Regions from separate parts of the Silvimonas sp. genome, predicted to be linked through region 1. Evidence: predicted binding sites of a transcription regulator. Region 1 holds the regulator's gene; the other holds the start of a gene.

Region 1 (6,152 bases):
GGCGATCAGTTCGGCATGTTTGCGTTCTTCAGCATAAGCCGTGGCAATCAACACGCCGGGGGTTTGCAACATTTTCGCGTTGGGCGGCATGCGTAACAGGCTATCGACCACGACGCGCAGTGGCTGGCGGCCAATATCGAAATCCCGCACGGTCAGTTGCGCATCGTCCGCCAGCACCGTGCCAATACCGGTCAGCATGGCGCTAGAGCGGGCACGCAATTTTTGTACGTCAGCGCGCGCGGCCGGGCCGGTAATCCATTGGGATTGGCCATTCTGCAACGCAGTGCGGCCATCCAGCGACGTCGCGATCTTCAAACGCAACCAAGGTCGACCCCGAATCATGCGGCTGAGAAAACCACGGTGATGCTCGGCAGCCTCTTTGGCCAGCAGGCCATGACTGGCTTCGACGCCAGCGGCGCGCAAACGCGCCAGACCTTGCCCAGCCACCAGCGGATTCGGGTCGCGCAACGCCACCACCGCTCGCACCACACCCGCCGCAATCAAGGCATCGGCGCACGGCGGTGTGCGGCCATGGTGGCTGCAGGGTTCCAGCGTGACATAAGCCGTAGCACCACGCGCCAGTTCACCCGCCATGCGCATTGCCGTAACTTCGGCATGTGCCTGGCCGGTCGGCTGACTGTGCCCCTCGCCCACCACCACGCCATCACGCACCAGTACACAACCCACGCTTGGGTTGGGCGGCGTGATATCACGGCCACGCGCAGCCAGCGTTAATGCTTGCTGCATGTACTGGTGATCGGCGGCGGACCAGCTCACTGCGGCTGCGCCTTGTTGTCTTTACTGACTTCGCGGATGACATCGCGGAAATCATCCAGATCAGAGAACGAGCGATAAACCGAGGCAAAGCGGATGTACGCGACTTTGTCCAGCTTGGCGAGTTCGCTCATCACCATCTCGCCAATCTGACGGGACATGATTTCGCGCTCACCCACGGTGAGCACTTTTTGAATGATGCGGCTGATGGCTTCATCGACCAGATGCGTTGGCACCGGGCGTTTGTGCAAGGCGCGATGAAAGCTGGTGCGGATTTTTTCGCGGTCAAACTCGGCGCGCTGGCCGTTCTGCTTAACCACTTGCGGCATGCGTACTTCTGCCGTTTCAAAGGTCGTGAACCGTTTGTCGCAGACACTGCAGCGGCGACGACGGCGTACCAGATCGCCTTCGTCTGAAACCCGGCTATCTACCACCTGGGTATCGGGGGAACCACAAAATGGACACTTCACGCGAAGCCTCCGATAAAGATCAGGCCCGTTGGGGCGAAAATTGAACGGTCATGCGGACCGGTCAGACAAAGAGCAAAAAATAGCACAGGGTGGGAGCTTAGCCCCACCCTGTTTCACTGATTCACCCCAAAACCGGTCTGGCTGTGTTACCCCGCCTGGCCGTACTCAAATCGTACTGTCTGCGGCGGGATGTCTTGCCAGAACCAGTTTGTGAGCGAATCGAATCGCGAGTAATTACGCGCCGTAAACCGGGAACTGCGCAGTCAGGGCTTTCACCTTTTCTGCGATGGCGGCCAGGTTGGCTTCATCGTTCGGGTTGTCCAGCACGTCGGCGATCAAGTGTGCAACCTGAATGGCTTCAGCTTCTTTGAAACCACGCGTGGTGATCGCCGGGCTGCCGATACGGATACCGGAAGTCACAAACGGGCTTTCCGGATCGTTCGGGATGGCGTTCTTGTTGACGGTAATGTGTGCTTTACCCAAGAACGCATCCGCCGCCTTTCCGGTCAGGCCTTTAGGGCGCAGATCAACCAGGAACACGTGCGATTCGGTACGGCCAGAGATGATACGCAGACCGCGTTCTGCCAGGGTCTTCGCCATGGCTTGTGCGTTCTTTATCACTTGCGCCTGGTATTCCTTGAAGTCGGGTTGCAGTGCTTCTTTGAACGCCACGGCCTTGCCGGCGATCACGTGCATTAGCGGGCCGCCTTGCAATGTCGGGAAGACGTTGGAATTCAATACTTTCTCGAACTCAGCCTTGGCCAGGATCAGACCACCACGCGGACCACGCAGGGTCTTGTGGGTGGTGGAGGTCACGAAGTCAGCGTGCGGCACCGGGTTCGGGTAAACACCCGCAGCCACCAGACCGGCGTAGTGAGCCATGTCGACCATGAAATACGCGCCAACCTTCTTGGCGATCTCGGCCATACGGGCCCAGTCAAAACGCAGTGCGTAAGCCGAAGCACCGCCGATGATCAGCTTGGGTTTGGCTTCAATGGCGATGCGTTCCATTTCGTCGTAATCGATCTCTTCTTTTTCATTGAGACCGTAAGGCACGATGTTGAACAGTTTGCCCGACAAGTTAGCCGGCGAGCCGTGAGTCAAATGGCCGCCATGACCCAGGTTCATACCCATAACGGTATCGCCCGGCTTCAGCACGGCAAAGTACACCGCCTGGTTGGCTTGCGAACCGGAGTGCGGTTGCACGTTGGCGTACTCAGCACCAAACAGTTCTTTTGCGCGATCAATGGCCAGTTGCTCGACCACGTCCACATATTCGCAACCACCGTAGAAACGCTTGCCGGGATAACCCTCAGCGTACTTGTTGGTGAGCTGGGAGCCTTGGGCTTCCATCACCGCTGGGCTGGTGTAGTTTTCGGAAGCAATCAGCTCGATATGTTCGTGTTGGCGGACGACTTCGCCAGCGATGGCGGTTGCGAGTGCGGGGTCGTACTGGGCAATGGTCAGGGATCGGGAGAACATCGTGACAAGTCCAGGTGGGTCAGAAGAATCCGCGATTTTATCATGGATCAAGCAATTTCTTGCTGGTGACAGACAGTTTTTGCGTGCGGTTTACGCATGGGGTGATGAAGCGGGTTCATGGATATGAATGGCGAATTGCCTCCGCCCCTGCAGCCCTCAAGCTTTTGTAGCCCGGATGAAGCCGCAGGCGAGAATCCGGGGGCGGGGGTTGCAATACACAAAGGTGTTAGTGCCTTCGGCACGGTTTTAAAGGCATTCGATACCCGGTGGTGACCGGGAGCACGTTTCTTTTCTTTGCGTCGCCAAAGAAAAGAAACCAAAAGTCCCGCAGAGCGGGATAGCAAAAGGCGACCCCGCTGCCGCAAGGGGGCCCGAAGTCAAAAGCCGTGCCCCTCGGGGGTACCCCCACAACGATGCTGAATGTTCGGGATGCAAGTTGCAGTGGGGAAACGAACCGTCTGCAAACGAGGGATCTTTGCGCGCCTCCGGCGTTCCCTCGGTCGGCCGGAGCCACATTGATTGCAGATAGCAAAATCCAGATCAGAAAACATTTATCCAACAAAAAACCCGGGCAAGCCCGGGTTTTTAGCGACATCCAGCGGCAACAGCAGGCCTTACAGCCCTTTCACCGCATAAATGCACAAGGTATTGCGCCAGTAGCCCTGGTAATCCATGCCGCAGCCAAACAAGAAGCGATCTTCCACCTCCAGACCGACAAAGTCAGCGGATACGCCAGGCGCCTTGCGGTCGTGCAGTTTGTCGACCAGCACGGCCACTTTGACTTCTTTGGCGCCGCGCTTGATGCAGTCTTCGATGACCGCAGCCAGGGTGTGGCCTTCATCCAGGATGTCATCGACGATCAGGATGGTGCGGCCCTTCATATCGTCACGTGGCGGTACCAGCCAGTTGATCTGGCCGCCGCTGGTTTCGTGGCGATAGCGGCTGGCGTGCAGGTAAGAGCATTCCAGCGGAAACTTCAGTTTGGGCAGCAGGTGGCCAGAAACTATCAGGCCGCCGTTCATGATGGTGTACACAATCGGATTGCTGCTGGACATCGCATCAGTGATCTGCGCCGCCATACGATCAATTGCCGCGTGTACCTCCTGTTCAGTGTGCAGGCAGTCCGCGTTGTCGATGATGGTATTTGCTGCAGGTAGTTCAAGCGTCACGGTATATACCCCGTTTAATGTCCGGCAAAATCACAAATGGTAAACAGCGGCAGGCCCTGATCCTTGATCAGTTTCGAGCCGCCCAGTTCAGGCAAATCAACGATGGCTGCCGCCTCTACAACCGTGGCACCCAGCTTGTGCAGCAGATTGTACGCCGCCAGCATGGTGCCGCCAGTGGCAACCAGATCGTCAATCAATAACACCCGGTCCCCCGGCTTGCAGGCATCGGTATGAATTTCAACGGTAGCCGAGCCGTATTCCAGCTCGTATTCTTCGGCCACGGTCAGGTAAGGCAGTTTGCCCTTCTTGCGAATGGGTACGAACCCCAGATTGAGTTCGTACGCCACCACGGCCCCCAGGATGAAACCACGTGCGTCCACGCCAGCCACCAGATCGAGTTTTTCATCCATATAGCGATGAACAAACGTATCGACCAGCAGGCGGAAGGTCTTTGGGTCTTGCAACAGCGGCGTGATGTCGCGAAACATCACTCCCGGCTGCGGCCAGTCCGCCACGGTGCGGATATGCGACTGGATATAGTCGGCGTAAAGCGGTTCTTTCATCCTGGTAAACCTTGAAGTAGATCAGCCAAAGAAGGCGAATTTCACCAGCCACAGCAAGGCGATCACCACCACGGCGGGCGAGAGATCCTTGAAGCGGCCAGCCAGCAGCTTGATGGCAACATAGCTGATGAAACCAATGGCAATACCATCGGCAATCGAATACGTAAACGGAATCGCCAGTGCGGTCATAACTGCTGGTGCGGATTCAGTCAGATCGTTCCATTCGATTTCAGCCAGACCACGCGCCATCAACACGGCGACGTAGCACAGCGCCGGAGCAGTCGCAAAAGCAGGCACGGAGCCAGCCAGCGGCGAGAACACCAGCGAAATCAGGAACAGGATCGCAACCACAACAGCGGTCAGACCAGTACGGCCACCCACAGCAGTACCCGCTGCAGATTCAATATACGCCGTGGTGGACGAGGTACCCAGAGCAGCACCGGCCACAATCGCCACGCTATCGGCCATCAGTGCGCGCTTCAGGCGCGGCAGCTTGCCGTTTTTGTCCAGCAGGCCAGCGCGATGCGAAACACCAATCAGCGTGCCGGTGGTGTCAAACAGATCAACAAAGAAGAACACGAACACTACGCCCAAGAGGCCAGCGTTCAATGCACCTTTCAAGTCCATCTGCAGCAGGGTTGGGGCAATCGATGGCGGAGCCGAGAACACGCCCTGGAATTTGGACAGGCCCATCAGCACGGCGATCACGGTGACCGTGAGAATGCCGATGATGATCGAACCCGGAATACGGCGATATTCCAGCGCAATGATCAGGAAGAAACCAAAAACCGCCAGCAGCGTTTGCGGAGCGTGGATGTTACCCAGCGTTACCAGCGTGGCCGGAGAAGCGGTCACCACGCCGGCGCTCTTGAGTGCAATCAGCGCCAGGAAAATACCGACACCGGCGGAGATAGCCAGTTTGAGCGAATGCGGAATCGCGTTAACGATCGCTTCACGCACTTTGAACAGGCTAACGGCCAGGAAAATAATGCCGGAGATAAACACCGCACCCAGCGCCGTCTGCCAAGGCACGCCCATGCCCTTGACTACGGTAAAGGTGAAATAGGCATTCAGGCCCATACCCGGCGCCAGCGCGATCGGGTAATTAGCCACCAGCCCCATCACCGCCGAACCTACTGCCGCAGCAATACACGTCGCCACGAACACGGCGTTGAAATCCATGCCTGTCATCGACAAGATGGATGGGTTGACGAAGATGATGTACGCCATCGTCAAGAATGTGGTGAAGCCCGCCAGCACTTCGGTCCTGACGTCCGTGCCGTGTTCCTTCAGTTTGAAGAACGCCTCTAGCATCTCTTATTCCCCGGTTTGAATTTATGGATTAGTTATTGCGTAAAAACGCGAGCCGAATAATGGTTTATAGAGCGTTATGCAATGTGTTTGCCAGCGCTCACCCATTTTTACTTTTTTCCCCGATGCTTACTTTTACTTTTGCCTGCCATTACCACCGTCGAACCGTCATGAGGTGTTTACAAACCCACCCCAGCCAGCGCGCAAACTCCCAGTACGGCAAAGATTGCCGACGCCACAAAACGCACGTAGCGCAACACATGCATGCGCGCTGAAATCCATTGCCCTACAAACACGGCTGGCACATCTGCAATCATCATGCCCAGCGTGGTGCCAGCGACCACCTGCCATAACGGCTGGTAATTCACTGCCAGCGCCACGGT
Region 2 (6,152 bases), on a different contig from region 1:
CTAGTGCCGCCTGGTTTGAAATATGCCGAACCTTCGATCGGCCGGGTTGTGGTTGCGCCGATTGCACGCCAGGGTGGCATGGGTAAACGATTGGTGGCCGAAGGGTTGCGGCAGTCGGCGCAAATCTGGCCAGGCCTTGGTAACCGGATTGGTGCGCAGGCGCATTTGCAGCGCATGTATCAGTCATTGGGTTTTGAGCCAGTGGGTGAGCCTTACGATGAAGATGGCATTCTGCATGTAGACATGCTTTGGTCGCCGCACTCGACCGCAGCGAACTGAAGCTGTGAACGAGTGGTTTGACAAGCTCGCTCCTGCCGTCAAATGATGGTGGCCACCCTTCGCCCAGGATGATCCCGATGACGACTTCCCGCCTTGAACAAGCTCGCCGCCTGCAAGCCGTGGCCCAAACCGGGCTGCATTACGCCCGCGATCCGTTCGATATTCAGCGCTACCAGGAAATCGCCGCCATCGCCCATGCCCAGTTGGCCGAGCTGACTGGCGCGGCCACCACGGAGCAAATCACGCAGTTGTTTATCCCTGAAAAGGGCTATGCCAACCCCAAGCTGGACGTGCGCACCGCCGTGTTCCGGGATGATCGCATTTTGCTGGTGCGCGAACTGAGCGACGGCTACTGGACATTGCCCGGAGGCTGGGCCGACGTGGGCTCAACGCCAGCACAGATCGCCGCCCGGGAAGTGCTGGAAGAAGCGGGTTTTGTAGTGCGCATTAGCCGTTTTATGAAGCTGATCGACATGCACCAGCATGCTCATCCACCCGAGCCGTTCCATATCTGGAAGCTGATCTTTCAGGGCGAAATCCTCAGCGAAGGTCAGCCAGACGGGATCGAAACGGATGGCGTGGGTTTCTTTGCGCTCGATGATCTGCCGCCGTTGTCATTGCAACGCATCCTGCCCGAGCAGATTGCGCGGCTGTTTGAATTACGGGCCAGCGGCGGGGTTGATTTCGACTGATCACACCGGCGGAACAGCATTCACTCCCTGCTATCCAGCGCCAGCACCCGGTTTTTTCTGCGAAACGCCTCCCAAAGCAGGTCGGCGCGATGGACACCCACGGTCATTCAGGGAAAAATGCTCTTCTTTGGCAAACCGCAGCGCGCCCTACACCATGCCCACCCAGCTCAGCGTCAATCTCAACAAGATCGCCCTGATCCGCAATTCGCGCGGACGTGATTACCCTTCGGTGCTGCACTTTGCCCGTCTCGCGCTGGAAAATGGCGCCGCTGGCGTCACGATCCACCCGCGCCCGGATCAACGCCATGCCCGCAATGCCGACGCCTTGGCATTGGCCGCGCTGGTACGCGACTTTCCCGGCACCGAGCTGAACATTGAAGGCTATCCTTCGCGCGATTTCCTCGACGTAGTGCTGCAAGCGCGCCCGGCCCAATGCACGCTGGTGCCGGATGAACCCGGCCAACTGACTTCTGACCATGGCTGGAACATTCGCGAGCGGCTGGATTTTCTCAAACCGGTCGTGGCAGAACTGAACGCCGCGGGTATTCGTGTGAGCCTGTTTGTTGACCCGGACGTGGAGCAGATTGCTCTGGCCCCGCAAACCGGCGCGGCGCGAGTCGAGCTTTACACCGAAGAATACGCGGTGCGCCATGGCGAAGGCAGCCATGCGCAGGTGCTGGATGGCTATGTAGCAGCCGGCAAAGCAGCGCATCAAGCCGGGTTAGGGCTGAATGCAGGCCATGACCTTAACCTGCAGAATCTGGGCGATTTTCTGCAGGCGGTGCCGGGGGTGGATGAAGTCTCGATCGGCCATGCGCTGGTGGTGGAGTCACTGGAAAGCGGTTTTGCCAATGTGGTGCGACAGTACGTCGCCATTTGCCACGCAGCCCGTTAAGCCTGCCCAGATACGGGATTGATCCCGCAACTTGTTTAGCATTTTCTCCGGCAAGGAACCCCAATGCAGTCCGGCGTTGTAATGCAAGTCAGCGTGAGCGCCAGCCACACTTTCAGCAAACCCAACGTGGTCAGCATCCGGCTGCTGGCAGGTTTGGGGGTGGAAGGAGACGCTCACATGGGGACGACGGTTAAGCATCGCTCGCGTGTGGCGGTTGACCCAACCCAGCCCAACTTGCGCCAGGTGCATCTGATTCACGCCGAACTGCATGACGAATTGCGTGAACGCGGGTTTGATTTGCTGCCGGGGCAAATGGGCGAAAATATCACCACCCGCGGTATCGATCTGTTGGGTTTACCGCGAGGAGCCCGTTTGCATATCGGCGAGCAGGCGGTGGTGGAGATTACCGGCCTGCGTAACCCATGTGCGCAACTGGATCACTATCAACAAGGACTGACGGCCGCTGTGTTGGGGCGAGATGGGGCTGGCAATCTAGTACGCAAAGCGGGTGTAATGGGCGTGGTGCTGGGCAGCGGCGAAACCCGTCCCGGCGAAATCATCCGGGTCGAGTTGCCACCGCTACCCCACCACAAGCTCGAACGCGTTTAGCCAGCCAGACCTTCCAGCACCTCAGCGGTACTGCGTACCTGCGACAAACGGGGAAAGATATTCGCGAATGCAAACGCATGTTGTTCGACATTCGCTGCACTGCAGGCATCTTCCGCAATCACCAGTGCATAACCATGCTCCCACGCTGCGCGAGCGGTTGATTCAACACCGATGTTGGTCGAAATCCCGGCCAGCACAATGGTTTTGATGCCACGGCGGCGCAATTGCAAGTCCAGTTCGGTGCCATAAAATGCGCCCCACTGGCGCTTGGTGATCTTGATATCCTGATCGCTTACTGCCAGGTCTGCGGCAAATTCCAGCCAGTTGGCCGGCAAAGTGGCAGCGGGCGAAGGCTTATCCACCGGTTGCTTAAGCGCATCGGCAAAATCACCGGCCCAGCCCACGCGGACCAGCACGACAGGAGCGCCTAACTCACGGAAGCGCCGAGCCAATGCATCACCATGCTCTACCACCGTTTGTGCGGTGTGCGGGCCGCCAGCAAACGGCAGAATGCCTTGTTGCAGATCAATCAATACCAATGCGGTGGTTTGCGGATCAAGCTTTACCATGTCGTTGCACTCCATCATTATGTGAGGAACTCCTCACAAAAACGAGTATATGAGGATGACCTCACAAAACGCAAGTATCACCGCTAAACAACCGCAGCGTGAACGCGGTCGCCAACGGGTTGCCGCCTTGCTGGACGCCGCCGCTACCCTGTTTGCGGCCAAAGGCTTTGAAGCGACCACCATGACCGGGATTGCCGCGCAGGCCGGGGCATCCATTGGCTCGCTTTATCAGTTTTTCCCCACCAAAGAACATGTGGCGGATGCAATCCTGACCGAACACGCGGCTGATCTACACTTGCAAATGAGTGCCTTGGCGGCACGGGCCAACAGCCTGAGTCTGCAAGAAACAGGGTCACAGCTATTCGCCGCGCTGATCGAGTTTCGCGCCGCACATCCTGCCTTTGCTGTTCTGGTAGAAGCACGAGGCGCACCTTTCGTGCGCGCCAGTGGCATTCGCCAACGCTTGCGCGAGCAAGTGCTGGATATCTTGCGCCGCAAAGCCCCAGCCATCAGCGATGAAGAACTAACGCCGATTGCCATTGCGATCCTGCAAATCATGAAAGCCGCGGTAGCACTCAACGGTGAAACTGATCTCCCCCAGCGCGACGCCGCGCTGCAAGCTTTACGCGAGATGCTGCTAGGGTGGATAAAAAGCCGGTTAGGACCAGCTACGTCCTGAAAACTGATGTCTTGGGCAGACCCGCTTCTGTGTCGGGGCTCAGCGTGGAGAAGCTGTCCAGAGTTTGGACTGGGCATTCTTCACGCCTCTCATTTTTATCGTAATTGACCGGCATCAAACAGTGTCGTGACTACGAAAAGATGAGACAACGGGGCTAACAATTTAAGGTATTTAGGCTGGGCTTCAACAAAAATAAATGAAATGAAATACAGCCCAAAGATGAGACTGGTAGCACTGTGTACCGCAGCTGCAATAGCTTGATTCAATGTGCCGATCATGCCCAAAGCTTCCATCGCACTCCCCCTGCTCTAATTTTTTGATATAAAAAATACCACCAGTTAATTCCTGAATTACTGCTTTTTGATTAGAAAAAAAACCGCCACAACACCAAGTGAAAAAATAGCCCAATGCGTAAACAGAAGAACTTTTGCCACCCAATAACCCTCTTGGGCCTTATTTCTCACATCCTGTAAAAACCGATAATTCGCATCGCGAACCCTGGGGCGTCGTCTTCGATCAAGCAAATAAAGAACACAAAAAACAACGTAAAATAGGAATACCAATCCATACAGAACAGACCAAATATGAACTGCTAATTCCATAGACCTCCCCCCAAGAAAAATAAGAATAATTAAATTATAAATAATTTACCTCTCCCGCAAACTTTCACTCGCATATTCAATCAGCGGACTCAGGAAATACTCCGCCACGCGCCTGCGTCCGGTTTTCACTCCCACCGTCACCGCCATACCGGGGGTCTGGTTCATCCATCTGTTGTCGATATGGATGCGGCTGGTCGGCAGGGTGATGCGGGCGGGGTAGACGAGACACAGCTTCTTGTCTTGTGATGCGTCGTCGCTGACCTTGATGACAGCGCCCGTGAGATAGCCATATCGGGTGTCTCATATTTTGGCTTTAAAGTCTCACCTTTTTTGATAACCGACAAACAGTAGCGGCTTCTGACTATCGCCCTCGATAAACACTATATATGGTGTCGTTAATTGATTAGTTAACCATATATAGAGGTTTTATCGTGACCACTCAGCCACTCTACGTGCGCAAACGCGACGGCCGTATCGTCCCCTTTGAAGCGGCCAAGATCGCCAGTGCGTTAGAGCGAGCAGCGCAGTTGAGTGGCGAATTCAATGCACCCCAGGCGCTGGAACTAGCCCAACTGGTCACCGGGCGTCTGGCCGGAACCAACGCGCCGGGCATTGAAGCGATTCAGGATCAGGTAGAAGAAGCCCTGCTGGAGCAGCATCACCTGCAAACCGCGCGGGCCTATATTGCATATCGCAGCCAGCATGCCCGCCTGCGCGCTGACACCCGTACCGTGGTGGACGTTGAATCCAGCATCAACGAATATCTGAACCAGTCTGACTGGCGTGTGAATGCCAATGCCAACCAGGGCTGGAGTCTGGGTGGCATGATCCTGAACACCAGCGGCAAGGTCATTGCCAATTACTGGCTCAACCACGTTTATCCTCCGGAAATCGGCGCGGCACATCGCTCGGGTGCGATCCACATCCATGATCTGGACATGCTCTCCGGCTATTGCGCCGGTTGGTCGCTGCGCCGCTTGCTGCACGAAGGCTTCAATGGCGTGCCGGGCAAAGTGGACGCTACGCCGCCCAAGCATATGTCCAGCGCCATCGGCCAGATCGTCAACTTCCTTGGCACCTTGCAAAACGAATGGGCGGGCGCGCAGGCGTTCTCGTCTTTCGATACTTATATGGCGCCGTTTATCCGCGTCGACCAACTCAGTTTCAAGCAGGTCAAGCAGTACATTCAGGAACTGATCTACAACCTGAACGTGCCTAGCCGCTGGGGTACGCAGACGCCGTTTACCAATCTGACCTTTGACTGGGTTTGCCCGGAAGATCTGCGCGAGCAAATCCCGTATGTGGGCGGTCAGGAAATGCCGTTCAGCTACGGCGAACTGCAAGCCGAGATGGATATGGTCAACCGCGCCTACATCGAAGTGATGATGGAAGGCGATGCGCTGGGCCGCGTGTTCACCTTTCCGATCCCCACCTACAACATCACCAAAGACTTCGATTGGGATCACCCCAACACCGTTTTGCTGTTCGAAATGACTGCCAAATACGGCCTGCCCTACTTTCAGAACTTTTTGAACAGTGATCTGGAGCCGCACATGGTGCGCTCCATGTGCTGCCGTTTGCAGCTGGATTTGCGCGAGCTGCTCAAGCGCGGCAACGGGCTGTTTGGCTCTGCCGAGCAAACCGGCAGTCTTGGCGTGGTGACGCTTAATTGCGCCCGCATTGGCTACGAATTCAAGGGGGATGAAGTCGGTGCTTTTGCCCGCGTAGATGAATTGATGGAACTGGCCAAACAAAGCCTGGAAATCAAACGCAAACTGATCGATCGGCTGATTGCGGGCGGCCTCTATCCCTATACCAAGCGCTATC

Evidence for each region. The regulator NrdR, encoded in region 1, represses ribonucleotide reductase genes. The targets are predictions, from matches to a motif close to AAANACNATATATNGTNTTT.
Region 2: P4L78_RS18925 (ribonucleoside triphosphate reductase) is a predicted target of NrdR. The motif match lies at 4,701-4,720, and genes of this name have one in related genera.

The regions. Positions count from the first base shown of each region.
Region 1 is NZ_JARLJK010000122.1:73,643-79,794, reverse strand. It holds gene ribD (bifunctional diaminohydroxyphosphoribosylaminopyrimidine deaminase/5-amino-6-(5-phosphoribosylamino)uracil reductase RibD) at 1-777, opposite strand, end outside; gene nrdR (transcriptional regulator NrdR) at 774-1,244, opposite strand; gene glyA (serine hydroxymethyltransferase) at 1,479-2,726, opposite strand; gene P4L78_RS13065 (hypoxanthine-guanine phosphoribosyltransferase) at 3,341-3,895, opposite strand; gene P4L78_RS13060 (adenine phosphoribosyltransferase) at 3,910-4,458, opposite strand; gene P4L78_RS13055 (NCS2 family permease) at 4,480-5,772, opposite strand; gene P4L78_RS13050 (TMEM165/GDT1 family protein) at 5,949-6,152, opposite strand, start outside.
Region 2 is NZ_JARLJK010000142.1:169,200-175,351, forward strand. It holds gene P4L78_RS18890 (GNAT family N-acetyltransferase) at 1-279, shown strand, start outside; gene P4L78_RS18895 (NUDIX hydrolase) at 357-971, shown strand; gene P4L78_RS18900 (pyridoxine 5'-phosphate synthase) at 1,099-1,866, shown strand; gene P4L78_RS18905 (MOSC domain-containing protein) at 1,930-2,475, shown strand; gene P4L78_RS18910 (hydrolase) at 2,472-3,044, opposite strand; gene P4L78_RS18915 (TetR/AcrR family transcriptional regulator) at 3,100-3,723, shown strand; gene P4L78_RS18920 (hypothetical protein) at 3,819-4,016, opposite strand; gene P4L78_RS18925 (ribonucleoside triphosphate reductase) at 4,757-6,152, shown strand, end outside.